4 regions of the Streptomyces vilmorinianum genome follow, and region 4 is predicted to be linked to each of the others. Evidence: riboswitches for the same ligand, from Rfam matches in the RefSeq annotation. Region 4 holds a riboswitch; each other region holds the start of a gene.
The links. Region 4 has a riboswitch for cyclic di-AMP ahead of FDM97_RS13935 (C40 family peptidase). Riboswitches for the same ligand answer to the same signal wherever they lie in the genome.
Positions count from the first base shown of each region.

Region 1: it holds a riboswitch for cyclic di-AMP, as region 4 does, so the genes downstream of both, FDM97_RS17795 (transglycosylase SLT domain-containing protein) here and FDM97_RS13935 (C40 family peptidase) in region 4, are expected to answer to the same signal.
Region 2: it holds a riboswitch for cyclic di-AMP, as region 4 does, so the genes downstream of both, FDM97_RS34470 (M23 family metallopeptidase) here and FDM97_RS13935 (C40 family peptidase) in region 4, are expected to answer to the same signal.
Region 3: it holds a riboswitch for cyclic di-AMP, as region 4 does, so the genes downstream of both, FDM97_RS25745 (M23 family metallopeptidase) here and FDM97_RS13935 (C40 family peptidase) in region 4, are expected to answer to the same signal.

Region 1 covers NZ_CP040244.1:3,771,688-3,774,887, forward strand. The annotation lists gene FDM97_RS17790 (hypothetical protein) at 1-686, opposite strand, end outside; gene FDM97_RS17795 (transglycosylase SLT domain-containing protein) at 876-1,742, opposite strand; cyclic di-AMP (ydaO/yuaA leader) riboswitch at 1,745-1,902, opposite strand; gene FDM97_RS17800 (phosphocholine-specific phospholipase C) at 2,205-3,200, opposite strand, start outside.
Region 2 covers NZ_CP040244.1:7,410,839-7,414,038, reverse strand. The annotation lists gene FDM97_RS34480 (MFS transporter) at 1-99, shown strand, start outside; gene FDM97_RS34475 (PP2C family protein-serine/threonine phosphatase) at 235-1,440, shown strand; cyclic di-AMP (ydaO/yuaA leader) riboswitch at 1,661-1,808, shown strand; gene FDM97_RS34470 (M23 family metallopeptidase) at 1,820-2,920, shown strand; gene FDM97_RS34465 (PrsW family intramembrane metalloprotease) at 3,150-3,200, opposite strand, start outside.
Region 3 covers NZ_CP040244.1:5,544,970-5,548,169, reverse strand. The annotation lists gene FDM97_RS25750 (M16 family metallopeptidase) at 1-892, shown strand, start outside; cyclic di-AMP (ydaO/yuaA leader) riboswitch at 1,104-1,270, shown strand; gene FDM97_RS25745 (M23 family metallopeptidase) at 1,284-2,054, shown strand; gene FDM97_RS25740 (GntR family transcriptional regulator) at 2,252-2,944, shown strand; gene FDM97_RS25735 (HPr family phosphocarrier protein) at 3,103-3,200, opposite strand, start outside.
Region 4 covers NZ_CP040244.1:2,969,747-2,972,946, forward strand. The annotation lists gene FDM97_RS13925 (LysR family transcriptional regulator) at 1-433, opposite strand, end outside; gene FDM97_RS13930 (LysE family translocator) at 506-1,174, shown strand; gene FDM97_RS13935 (C40 family peptidase) at 1,244-1,720, opposite strand; cyclic di-AMP (ydaO/yuaA leader) riboswitch at 1,724-1,896, opposite strand; gene FDM97_RS13940 (hypothetical protein) at 2,236-2,541, opposite strand; gene FDM97_RS13945 (ClpP family protease) at 2,549-3,172, opposite strand.

The DNA.
Region 1 (3,200 bases), 800 kb from region 4:
ACCGGGAAGGAACTCCAGGTGAAGCCGTCGGGACCGTCGTACGACTGCTCGGCCGCGCCGATCACGTCTCCGCGCGTGTTGATCCCGGTGATCCGCTTCACGCTCGTGCCCGGACCGGCGTCCGGCGGCAGCGGCAGCGTGCGCGCCACCTGTCCGCCCCGCCACTGCTTCGCCGTCCCGTCGGCGTCCACGGCCGCGACGATCCCGGCGTCGTTCACATCGACGTCGTACGCGCCCGGCGCCCCGCCCTCGGCGAGCAGCCGCACCGAGGTCGCCCCCGGGCGGTAGGTGAACAGAGCGGTCGCGCGGTCCGACCGCCGGCTCACCCAACCGGCCATGAGACCTTGCCGGTTGACGGCTCGGACGACCCCCTCGTCATACCCCTCGGGCATCGGCACCCGATGGAGCCGCTCACCCGTCCAGTACACGGGCAGGCTCCCGCTGGCACCCACGGCGAGGCCGCGCGGTCCCAGATCGTGCACGCCCTCGGTGGTGAAGCTGCCGCCGGCGGGCGGGAGCGAGGGCAGGGCCCGCGGGCCCGACGCGCAGGCTTCGGTGCCGGGCGCGAGGTCGGCGGCGGTCCCGGCCGCGGTCTCGGCCGCGGACTCGGCCGCGGCGGGACCGGCCGCCGTCAGCAGACCGGCGAGTGCGGCGGCCGCCGCGGACACGGCAAGGGCTCTCTTCATCGCTGTTCCCCCCTGGGACGGGATCCGCGCTCCCCGGCCGCGGATCATCAGGCGCCCATCCTGCCCGCCACGATCGCACCATGGGACGGAATACCCCATACCGCTTGGGGCGCGACGGCGAAGGCCCCGGCCCCGGCCCGCAAGGGGCCAGGGCCGGGGCCTTCAGCCTGCGTCGATGCCCGCCGAGGGTCAGTACGGCCCGTTGACGTTGTCGATGGAGCCGTAGCGGTCCGCGGCGTAGTTGCACGCGGCGGTGATGTTGGCGACCGGGTCGAAGAGGTCCATCGAGGTGCCGGGCACGTGATAGGCGAGGAAGGTCGGCTCGATCACCTGCAGGAGGCCCTTGGAGGGGGTGCCCTTCGCGGCGTTGGAGTCCCAGAGGTTGATGGCCTGCGGGTTGCCGGAGGACTCGCGCATGATGTTGCGGTGGATCCCGTCGTACGTACCGGGAATGCCGTACTTCGCCATGACGTCCAGCGACTCCCGGATCCAGCCGTCGAGGTTGTTGGCGTAGCTCTTGGCGGCGGCGGCCGGAGCGGCGGCGGCCGGGGCGGCCTTCGCCGGGGCCTTCTGGGTGGCCGGGACGCTCCGCTGCTGCGAGCGGTCCGCGCGGTCCGTGGCGTCGGTGCGCTTGGTGGTCGAGGACTTCGGCTTCGGAGCGGTGGCGGATTTCCCGCGAAGCGTCAGTTCGAGTCCGGGATGGATAAGTGACGGATTGTCACCGACAGCGCTGCGATTGGCCTGGTACAAGGCCTTCCAGCCACCCCGCACACCTTGCTCGTGAGCGATCAAGGAAAGGGAGTCGCCCCGGGTGACCGTGTAGGTCTTGGGAGCGGAATTCGGTGCGACGGTCACCGATTCCGCGATCTTCGCCGAGACGCCGGCGGCGGTCTTCTCGACGGTCGCGATCTCGGGAGCCTTGTGGGGCGTGGCGTGCGCGGTGCCGGCCGTGGCGACCAGGGGGAGCGCCAGTGCGGCGCCACCTGTACCGGCCAGGGCGATACCGCGGCTGAGGGGACGTCGCTTGGGGCGCCGGTGCTTACCGTGTGCGGGCATGACAGATTCCTCTCCGGCGCCTGCGGGGTGAGCTGTCGGGTTCGGGCTGGAGATGCCCGGCCGCACGCATGCGACTTCACCCCGAGCCGCTCCGGGAATCCGGACCGGCGAAAAGTGGGTCCCCCGCTCCTGCCTACGGGTGAATGGTCGGTCTTTTCGGGCGGTGGCAGGATTCGGCGATCCGCCCGAGTGGAGGTGACCGTAGGCGAGAAATGTCGGCCGAAACAAGATGCCGAGTCCGTGGGTAATTCCCGGGGGATTTTCGCGCGGCGCCGAGTGCGCCGAACTTCCTTGAGGCGCAAGGGGAGGGGCGCGGCGGGAGGGCGCCGTCACCCTGCGGCGTGATTCATCTCACCCGGCGAGAAAATCGGTCATTCCGGGAAATTCCGCTGCGCCGATAAAAGGGATACAAGGAGCTGAAAAGGCCACTTGTATCCCTTTTGGTCGGTACGTGGGTGTACGTCAGCCCGTGACGCTCGGGGCGCCCGTCTCGATGTGGCCGGTGTAGCGGCGCGACCACGTGCCGTCGATGTCGGCGAGGACCGTGAAGTCGTACCAGCCGTTGTGGTAGGCCACCGCGTTGAAGAAGTCCTCGCGGGAGGAGTTCGCCGCGACCGTGTACGTCCACGGCCCGTCCGTGCGGTAGGCGTTCGACCGGATGGTGAAGGTCACCGGCGAGGCGGAGGTGTTGGTCATCGTGAAGTAGAGGGCCGTCTTCCCGGTGCCCGGCTCGGTCGCGAAGCGGGCCGCGACCTCGATGGCCTTCCCCGCCTTGGAGGCGTCGCCGATGAAGCGGCGCAGGAAGCGGTTGGGGCCCATCATCGAGATGTCGTACTTGCCGGACCCCGAGCCCGTCCCGATGTTGAAGTAGTCCGTGGACGTCGCGCCCGGGTCGACGGTGTACTGCCAGGCCGCCGTGTCTCGGTACTGGTGCGGGTGGATCGCGAAGTGGGCGGCCCGCTTCGCCTGGGCGCCCTGGTTGGTCATCGAGAACCAGGCGAGGATCTTCCCGGCCGCCCCGAACTCGAACCGGTCGAGATTGCCGTTGACCTGGTACGGCACGGCGCGCGCCGGGCGGGTGCCGGCCTCCTGCGCGGGCAGGGCGTTGTCCTGGGGCACCGGGTTGGGCAGCGGGGCGCAGGTGGACTGCCCGATGACCTCGGCCGTGGAGGGGAGGCCGGAGGGAACACCGTAGACGGGGCGGGCGAAGTCGAAGACGCCGGTCAGGTCGCCGGTGACCTTCCGTCGCCACGCGCTGATGTTCGGGCAGGTGGCGGGGGTGCCGAGGGCGGCCGTCCAGGTCTCCATGAAGCGCAGGACGGAGGTGTGGTCGAAGACCTCGGAGCTGACCCAGCCGCCGCGCGTCCACGGGGACATGACCACCATCGGGACACGGAAGCCGAGACCGATCGGCACCCCGTCGAGATACTCGCCCGGCGTGCCGGGCGGCGCGACCGG
Region 2 (3,200 bases), 4.4 Mb from region 4:
GTCGGCCTCGGCTGCGCGGCGGCGGTGGGCGCGCTGGGGCGGGGCGGCCGGCTGGGCGCGGGCACGGCGAGGGATACGGGCGCGGGCGCGCGGGGCTGAGGGGCGCGCGGGGCGGCCCACCGCGCGCGTCACCCACTCGGCCGAGCGAAGGTCGCCTCGCGGCGCGGCTCCCTTCACCCTGGGGAGGGCGCGGTACGGTCCGTCGCCGTGTACGGACCGGGCAGGAGAGCACTCGTGGGGCAGGGGCAGGGGCGGCGAGCGGCGGGCGGCGACAAGGGGAACGGGACCGGAAGCGGGAATGGGAACGGGAACGGGCGGCCGGGCCCGCGCGCCGAGCGGGCCCGCCGGTTCATCCGTGCCCTGCCCCCGCTCGTCATCGCCGGCGGTGTCGTCTTCGACCTCTCCACCCCGCCCACCTACACGGCGGCCCCGCTCTTCTCCGCCGCGCCGCTCATCGCCGCCCCGTTCTTCTCGACGCTGACGACCCTGCTGACGGGCATCGCCGCCGTCCTCGCCGGTGTCGGGCTGCACATCTACAACGACACCGTCACCGAGGTCCCGGCCCTCACCGAGACGCTCACCGTCGTCACCGTCTCCGCCCTCGCCCTCCTCATCAACCGGGTCGTCCAGCGCAGCGGCGAGCGGCTCGCCTCGGCCCGGGTGATCGCGGAGGCCGCCCAGAAGGCGGTCCTGCCCACGCCCGCCGAGCGGATCGGCGGGCTGCAGGTCGCGGCCCGCTACGAGGCCGCGCAGGCGGACGCGTTCATCGGCGGCGACCTGTTCGCCGTCCAGGACACGCCGTACGGGGTACGGCTCGTGGTCGGCGACGTCCGGGGCAAGGGGCTCGACGCGGTCGAGGCCGCCGCCGTCGTCCTCGGCGCGTTCCGGGAGGCGGCCGAGCAGGAGTCGACGCTGGAGGCCGTCGCGCAGCGGCTGGAGCGGGCGCTCGCCCGGGAGGGGACCCGCCGCGACGGCCTGGACGCCTTCGAGGGGTTCACCACCGCCGTCCTGGCCGAGATCCCGCGCGGCGACGGGCTCGTACGGGTGGTCAACCGCGGCCACCCCGAGCCGCTGCTGCTGTACGCGGACGGGGGCCTGGAGCTCCTGGAGCCGAGCGAGCCGGCGCTGCCGCTCGGCATGGGCGAGCTGGCCGCGTGGCCGGACCGGGCCGACGAGACGCCGTACCCGCCGGGCGCCACGCTGCTCCTCTACACCGACGGGCTCTCCGAGGCGCGCGACGCCGAGGGCACCTTCTACGATCCCGGCGAGCGGCTCTCGGGGCGGATCTTCCCCGGGCCCGAGGAGCTCCTCGACGCGCTCGTCGACGACGTCCGCCGGTACACGGGCGGGGGTTCGACGGACGACATGGCGCTGCTCGCGGTGAGCCGGCCGGCGGCGGGGCAGCCGCCGCGGCGCCGGACGATGCCCGTGGTGCCGTAGCCATCGTCACCATCTGTAGTGGAGGTATACCGCTCCGATAACAATTGATCCGCCGTCAGTTCTGGAGGGATGGAAAGGTCTGTACTGAAGCGGGATCAAATCGGGCTGTAGTGGCGCAATTTTGCGAATGATCAACGGGAACAGCTTGGAATCGGGCCCTCGTGTCTATTAACGTTCGATAACGCAGCGCGGTCGTCCCAGCCGTCGCAAGAGACGGCACCGTGCGCACGCGCCGAATCCTGAAAAGGAACCGGGGAACCACTACTTGGGGTGAATCGGGCACTTTCGCACCTGTGCGACAGCGCCCGTAGGAGACCTTCCTGCTCCGAACCCGTCAGCTAACCCGGTAGGCGAGAAGGAAGGAAAGGAGTACGCCTCCGTGGCGTCCAACACCCCTGCCGCCGAAGGTACTTTCGACGGGTTCAACGCGTTCGGTGCTTCGGGCGCCGCCGGGACGGATGACGACGCGACGGCGTGGGGTGAGTGGAACCCCACCGAGGACTCCCTTCGCCAGCAGGCCCGTTCCGGTGGCCGCCACCGGGTCGTGAAGCAGCGCTCGGGCTTCGCCCGCTCCTCCACCGTCCTCGGTGTCGGTGTCATCGCGGCCGTCGGCGCGGGAGGCATGGCCACCGCCAAGGACAAGCCCCCGGTCTCGATCTCCCTCCCCGACCTCAACCTTCCGGACGCCTCCGAACTGCCGGGCGTCGGCGAGCTCATCTCGGGCGAGGACGAGGACGCGAACGGCACGGGCTCCGGGACCAACAACCTGCAGCCGCTCACCGCCTCGCTCACGCTTCCGGCCGACGCGGCCGGGAAGTCCGACGGCGACTCCGCGTCGGCGGCCACCGCCGACGCCGGCGAGGCGCTGCGCGCCCGCATTCTCCAGCAGGCCGAGCAGCAGCAGGCCTCCGCCGACGCCGCCGAGAAGGCCGCGGCGGAGAAGGCGGCCGCCGAGAAGGCCGCGGCCGAGGCTGCGGCCCAGGCGGAAGCGGCCGAGCAGGCGGCGGCCGAGGCGAAGCGGAAGGCCGAGGAGGAGGCCGCGGCGAAGGCCGAGGCCGAGCGCCTGGCCAAGCTCGCCGCGAGCTACGCGCTGCCCACCTCCTCGTACACCCTCACCTCGACGTACGGCCAGTCCGGCTCCATGTGGTCCTCCGGCTACCACACCGGCCTCGACTTCGCGGCGCCCACCGGCACCCCGGTCAAGGCGGTGCACGGCGGCACGATCACGTCGGCGGGCTGGTCCGGCTCCTACGGCTACCGGATCGTCCTGGAGCTGGAGGACGGTACGGAGGTCTGGTACGCGCACCTGTCCTCGATGACGGCGAGCGTGGGCCAGACGGTGGGCACCGGCGACACGATCGGCCGCGTCGGCGCGACCGGCAACGTGACCGGCCCGCACCTGCACCTGGAGGTCCACACCCCGGGCGGCGACGGCATCGACCCGGCGGCCTGGCTGGCCGGCAAGGGCCTGTCGGTCTGAGTTCCCCCGCTGTGGGCCGGCTTGGCCCGGCTTGGCCCGCCGTGGCCCGCAGTGGCCCGGCTTGGCGTGGCCGACTTGGCATGGCCGCAGGGCCTGCCCGGCCCGGACCGCAGTCGATCCATGGCGCACACCCCTGACTCCGGCAGTCCTGTCGACACCCCCCCCGACGCCAGGGCTGCCGGACCGGCCTGCTCACCGCGGCCGCATGTCCAGCGGCGGCTAGCGGCGGCTAGCTGCGGTACGGGTTGTAGCCGCCGTAGTCCAGATACTGCGGCGGCGC
Region 3 (3,200 bases), 2.6 Mb from region 4:
GCTCTCCAAGGAGCTCTTCCCGGCCACCTCCCGTATGTCCCGGCCGCGCCAGGGCACCGAGGAGACGGTGGAGGCGATCGACGCCGCGGCCGTGCGCGCGTTCTACGAGGCGTACGTCCGGCCCTCCACGGCCACCGCCGTGGTCGTCGGCGACCTGACCGACGTGGATCTGGACAAGGTCCTCGACGAGACGCTGGGCGTCTGGACGGGGAACGCCGCCGAGCCGCGCCCCGTCCCGCCGATCACGGCCGACGACACGGGCCGCGTCGTCATCGTGGACCGCCCGGGCGCCGTCCAGACCCAGCTGCTGATCGGCCGCGTCGGCGCCGACCGGCACGACCGCGTCTGGCCGGCGCAGGTCCTCGGCACGTACTGCCTCGGTGGCACGCTCACCTCCCGCCTGGACCGCGTCCTGCGCGAGGAGAAGGGCTACACGTACGGTGTCCGGGCCTTCGGTCAGGTGCTGCGCTCGGACGGCAAGGGACACGGTGCCTCGATGCTCGCCATCAGCGGCTCCGTCGACACGCCCAACACCGGCCCGGCGCTCGACGATCTGTGGAAGGTGCTGCGCACCCTCGCCGCGGAGGGTCTGACGGACGCGGAGCGCGACGTGGCCGTGCAGAACCTGGTGGGTGTGGCTCCGCTGAAGTACGAGACCGCGGCCTCCGTCGCCGGGACGCTCGCCGACCAGGTCGAGCAGCACCTCCCGGACGATTTCCAGGCGCAGTTGTACGCGCGCCTGGCCGAGACCGGCACGGTGGAGGCGACGGCGGCCGTCGTCAACGCCTTCCCAGTGGACCGCCTGGTCACCGTGCTCGTCGGTGACGCCGCCCAGATCGAGGAGCCGGTGCGCGCCCTCGGTATCGGTGAAGTCACCGTCGTCACAGGCTGATCGAGCCGGATCGAGCCGGATCGAGCCGGTTCCGAGGACCCCGACGTCACTGTACGTCGGGGTCCTCCCCTTTGTCCGGATTGCAGCAGAGGGTGGCCGTATGCCCTGTGGCATGTCTTACAAACGGGCGTGTCTGTTTGGTGATTGAAAGACGATCCGCTTAGCGTCGGTCCGGCTGTTCGCCAGTTGCACCCGCCGCACCCGCGGCATCGGACAGTCATCGCCGAGTCCCCGTCAGGCGCGAGCCTGGGGAGCCGGGGACCCACACGAAGTCCCTGGGGTGAATCGGACGCCTTCGCACCGCGTGCGGAGGGGCCCGTAGGAGACCTTCCTGCTCCGAACCCGTCAGCTAACCCGGTAGGCGAGAAGGAAGGAAAGGATCAGCCACTACATGGCGTTCACCCGTGCCACCGGGAAGCATCGTGGTCCGAGCCGTCTGACGCGCCGCAGCGCGGGGCTCGCCGGCGTGGCGACGCTCGCCACCACCGGCGTCATCGGAACCCTCGCCTCCCCGGCGTTCGCCGCCGACACGGACGCTCCCTCCCTCGAGGACACCGGCCTGACCCAGGTCGTCGCCGCCGACTCCCTCGCGAAGACCATCGACGCCCAGGCCGCCGCGCAGGAGCGCGAGGCCGTCGAGGCCCTGGAGCGCGCCAAGGCCGCGGCCGAGGCCAAGCGCAAGGCCGAGGCCCGCGCCAAGGAGATCCGCGCCGCCAAGGAGCGCGCCGCCCGTGAGGCCGAGCGCAAGCGTCTGAACTCCTTCCAGCTTCCCGTGGCCGGCTCGTACGTGACCACCGGCTACAAGGCCGGCGGCTCGCTCTGGTCCTCCGGCAGCCACTCCGGCGTCGACTTCCGCGCGGCCTACGGCAGCACGGTCGTCTCCGTCGGCTCCGGCACCGTCGTCGAGGCCGGCTGGGGCGGCGCCTACGGCAACAACATCGTCATCCGGATGAACGACGGCACGTACACCCAGTACGGCCACCTGTCGGCCATCAGTGTCTCGGTCGGACAGTCCGTCACCCCGGGCCAGCAGATCGGCATCTCGGGCTCGACCGGCAACTCGACCGGCCCGCACCTCCACTTCGAGGCGCGCACCAGCGCCGAGTACGGCTCCGACATCAACCCGGTCGCGTACCTGCGCGCCCGCGGCGTGAACGTCTGATCCACGCCCCACCCGCGTCAGAAAAGCCCCGGCTCGTACTGAGCCGGGGCTTTTCGCTGGCCAAAAGATATCCATGGATCTCCGGTAGCCATCGGAAATGTCTCTCCGCTGCAATAGAGTCACCGAAGAGTCGGCGAGGAGCCGGCGAACAGGCGTCAATCGGATGGGTTTCGCGCGGATTAAGGCGGAGGTCGAACATGCGCATTCCCGCGCACTCGGTATGCACGGCGATCCGGGACGACATCGTCTCCGGAGCCTTCGAGCGCGGCAGCCGGCTGACCGAGGAGCAGCTGGCCCGCCGCTACGGAGTCTCCCGCGTCCCGGTCCGCGAGGCCCTGCGCACGCTGGAGTCGGAGGGCTTCGTGATCACCCGCCGCCACGCGGGCGCCCATGTCGCCGAGCCGACCGAGCAGGAGGCGGCCGACCTGCTCGACGTACGGGCGCTCCTCGAGCCGCTCGGAGCCGCGCGCGCCGCCCAGCGTCGTACCGAGGCCCATCTCAAGGTGCTGCGTGGCCTGGTCAGGCTGGGTCAGGAACGGGCCAGACGCGGCCAGGGCGAGGATCTGCGCTCGCTCGGCAGCTGGTTCCACGAGACCCTGGCCCAGGCCTCGGGCAGCCCGGCGCTCACGGCCCTGCTCACCCAGCTGCGGCACAAGATCGCCTGGATGTACACGGTCGAGACCCCCGCCCAGCCCGTGGAGGCGTGGGCCGAGCACGGGGCGATCGTGGACGCGGTGGCGCGGGGCGACGCCGAACGCGCCCGTACGCTCACCGCCCTGCACGCCGAGCGCTCCCTGGTCCTGCACCGGCTGAAACGGCCGGAACGCCCGGAACGCGGCCGTGTGAGGGCTTCGCAACACGTCGTAAACACGGCGAGCATCCGGAATTAACGAGCACGCCGTATACAAAGAGGGAGCAATTCGGCGGGCGGAATTCGTGCTGCGCCGAATTCCGATGGACTGTGCTCTTACTGGAAAGCGGAGAAAACGAAGGAGCCGCACCCGCCGGAATTCCGGCCGGTGCGGCTCCTTCGTGTGTGGTCCTTGGGTCAGACGGTCTCGGGGAGCTCCTCGAGCCCCTCGGCGACCAGTCGCGCCAGACGGTCCAGAGCGGCCTCGGCGCCGTCGGCGTCCGAAGCGAGCACGA
Region 4 (3,200 bases):
CCAGATCGACCTCGCCCGACGCCACGGCATGGACCCCGCCCGGTGGCTCGTACTCGGCGACCGTCAACTCCACGTCCGGGTGGGCCCGGCGGAACGCGCTCAGGACCGGCGGCAGCAGATGGATGCCCACGGTGGTGAAGGTGCCGACCCGAAGGCGCCCGCCGGAGAGGCCGGCGAGCTGCGCCAGCTCGTGGCGGGCCCGCTCCATCTCGGCCAGGACCCGGCGCGCCCGGGTGACGAGCAGTTCGCCCGCAGCCGTCAGGCGCGTGCCGCGGTGGTGGCGGACGAGCAGCGGGGTGCCCGCCTCCCGCTCCAGTTTGGCGAGCTGCTGGGAGAGCGCGGGCGGGGTGTAGCCGAGCCGGGCGGCGGCACGGGTGATCGAGCCGTCCTCGGCCACCGCCACCAGCGCCGCGAGCCTCACCAGATCCTGCATAAAGGATTCCTTTGGGCAGACCCAGAAGATTGTGTCTACACCCTAAAGGCTCGCGGCGGGCACGCTGGGCTCATGGACGGACAGCTGATCGCCTTCATCGGAGTCGCGGCGGGCATGGTGGCCATGCCGGGCGCGGACTTCACCGTCGTCGTCCGCAGTGCTCTCGCCTCGCGCCGGGCCGGAGTGGCCTGTGGCGTCGGTGTGGCGGGCGGGCTCGTGGTGCACACCGCGCTGGCGGTGGCGGGGCTCGCCGCGGTGCTGATCGCCGTACCGGTGCTCTACCGGGCCCTGCAGATCGCCGGTGGCGCGTACGTCCTCTACCTCGGCGTGCGGGCGCTGGGCGGTGCGCTGCGGGCGAGCGGCGGAGCGCAGGCGGATGCGCGGGCGGATACGCGGGCGGATACGCGGGCGGATACGCGGGCGGGGGAGCGGGTCGCCGGACGGGCGCTGCGCCAGGGGTTCCTGACCAACGTCCTGAACCCCAAGGCCCCCGTGCTGTTTCTGAGCCTGCTGCCGCAGTTCGTGCCGGACGGCGCGGCCGTCCTGCCACGTACGCTGCTGCTCGCGTCGATCGTCGTCGTCCTCGCCCTGCTGTGGTTCCCGCTGGTGGCGCTCCTGGTGGACCGGCTCGGTCACTGGCTGCGGCGGCCGCGGACGGCCCGGACCGTGCAGGGGGTGACGGGTGGCGCGCTCGCCGCCCTGGGGCTTTCGCTGCTCTCGGCTCCGCTCGCCGGGAGTTGAGGCGACGCCGCCGGGCGAAGCTGCGGCGGCGCCACCGCACCCCCGCCCGGCAGGGCATCGGTCAGCGGATCATCGGACCCTGCCGTAATACACCTTGGACGACCAGATCTTGTCGAGCTTCACCCAGGAACCGCTCTTGGGCGAGTGCCAGATCTTGTTGTTCCCGGCGTAGATGCCCACGTGATAGACCCTCCCACCGGAGTGGAAGAAGACCAGGTCCCCCTTCTGCCGGCCGGAAGCCGCGATGTGCCGGGTCTGGTTGTACTGCTGCTGCGCGGTACGGGGCAGCGACTTGCCCGCCTTCTTGTACGAGTAGAGCGTGAGCCCCGAGCAGTCGAACCGGGTCGGGCCGGCCGCTCCGTACTTGTAGGGCGATCCCTTCTTCGATGCCGCGATGTCCAGCGCCTTGCCGGCGTACGCGGTCGCGGCCTGGGCCTCCGGTGCGGCGCCTGGCGCCAGCATCGTGCCGCCGACGGCGGCGAGGGTGAGAGCCGAGACGGCTCCGGCCCGGGACAGCAGGGACGGGACATGAATCTGCGCAGTCATGCGCAACCCTTCGTCAGCCGCCTGTGAAGGATGACCTGTCGGGTTCGGACTGGCGAAGTTGCCCGGCCGCGGCTGCGGCTTCACCCCGAGGAACGGCCCCACTGCTCGGTCGTCCCGTACTGATTGGGTCCTCCACTCCTGCCGATCCACTCCTGTCGACCAGACATCCGGGACAGCGGCAGGACTCGGCGTCCGCCCGGACCGCCCCGCCGCGGTGGCGGGGGCTTGTCGTCGTGAGGGATCTTGACCCACACCCGGGGCGAAATCCGAGCCGAAACGGCGTTATGTGAGGCTCCTCACGACTGATCCATTCGGGTGGACAGGCATGTTTCGTGATCGTCGGAGGTTTGGCCGACGAGCCCCGCACCAGGGGTGGAACGTCCGATTCCGCCAGATGTGTACACCTGTTGCGCAACTCACCCCGCACATAAGTCGATTCGTCGACTACGCCGAACGAGGGAGGGTTTCTGCCGCTTCTCTGGCCCGAGTGGACGTCGACACGACACGCGGAAATGTCAACTCGCGCGTGTGTCGGGCACGGTGACCCGCCCCGCGCGGCGCTCCCCGTCCAACACGCGCAGCGCACGGGCCAATGTCTCCGCGTGGACCTCGCTCTCGCCCCGCATATGCATCACCGTCAGCGCGTCGCGCAGCGCGGTCGCGCGCCCCACCAGGGCCTGTGCCGCGCGCAGCGCCCCATAGGTATGCGATGTCCTGGATGGATTGATCCGGCCGAGGAGATCGACGACTTCGAGGTAGGCGTCGATGAACTCGCCCTCGGCGCGCGTCAGAGCGGGCAGTGGCGGCAGCTCGGGAACCATCTCCGGCTCACCGTGCCCCGGCGCCGCCGGACGCCCCGCGGTTCTGGATCACGTGATCCACCAGGCCGTACGCGGCGGCGGCCGGCGCGTCGAGGACGGTGAGCCGGTCGATGTCGGCCTCGATCCGCTCGCGGTTCTGCCCGGTGTGGGTGACCAGCATCCCGGCCAGCATCGCGCGCAGTCGGAGCAACTCCCGTGCCTGGATGTCGAGATCGCTGGGCTGCCCCTGCAACGGCTCGTCGGTCGTGGGTTGCTGAAGGACCACCCGGGCCCCGGGCAGCGCGAGCCGCTTGCCGGGCGCCCCGGCCGCGAGGAGCACGGCGGCGGTCGACGCCGCCTGGCCGAGGCAGGTGGTCTCCACGTCACAGGTGACGACCTGCATCGTGTCGTAGATCGCGGACATCGCGCTGATCGAACCGCCGGGGGAGTTGATGTAGAGCGAGATGTCCCGGTCCGGATCGGCGTACTCCAGGTGCAGGAACTGGGCGATGACGTCGTTGGCCGAGGTCTCGTCGATCGGCGTGCCGAGGAAGACGATCCGCTCCTCGAGCAGCTTGGAGTACGGGTCGAGGGTCCGGCTGCCGAAGGACGTGCGCTCGGTGAACTCGGGCAGGACGTAGCGATGCTGCATGAGCGGCCTCCTTGTAAAAAATGTACAG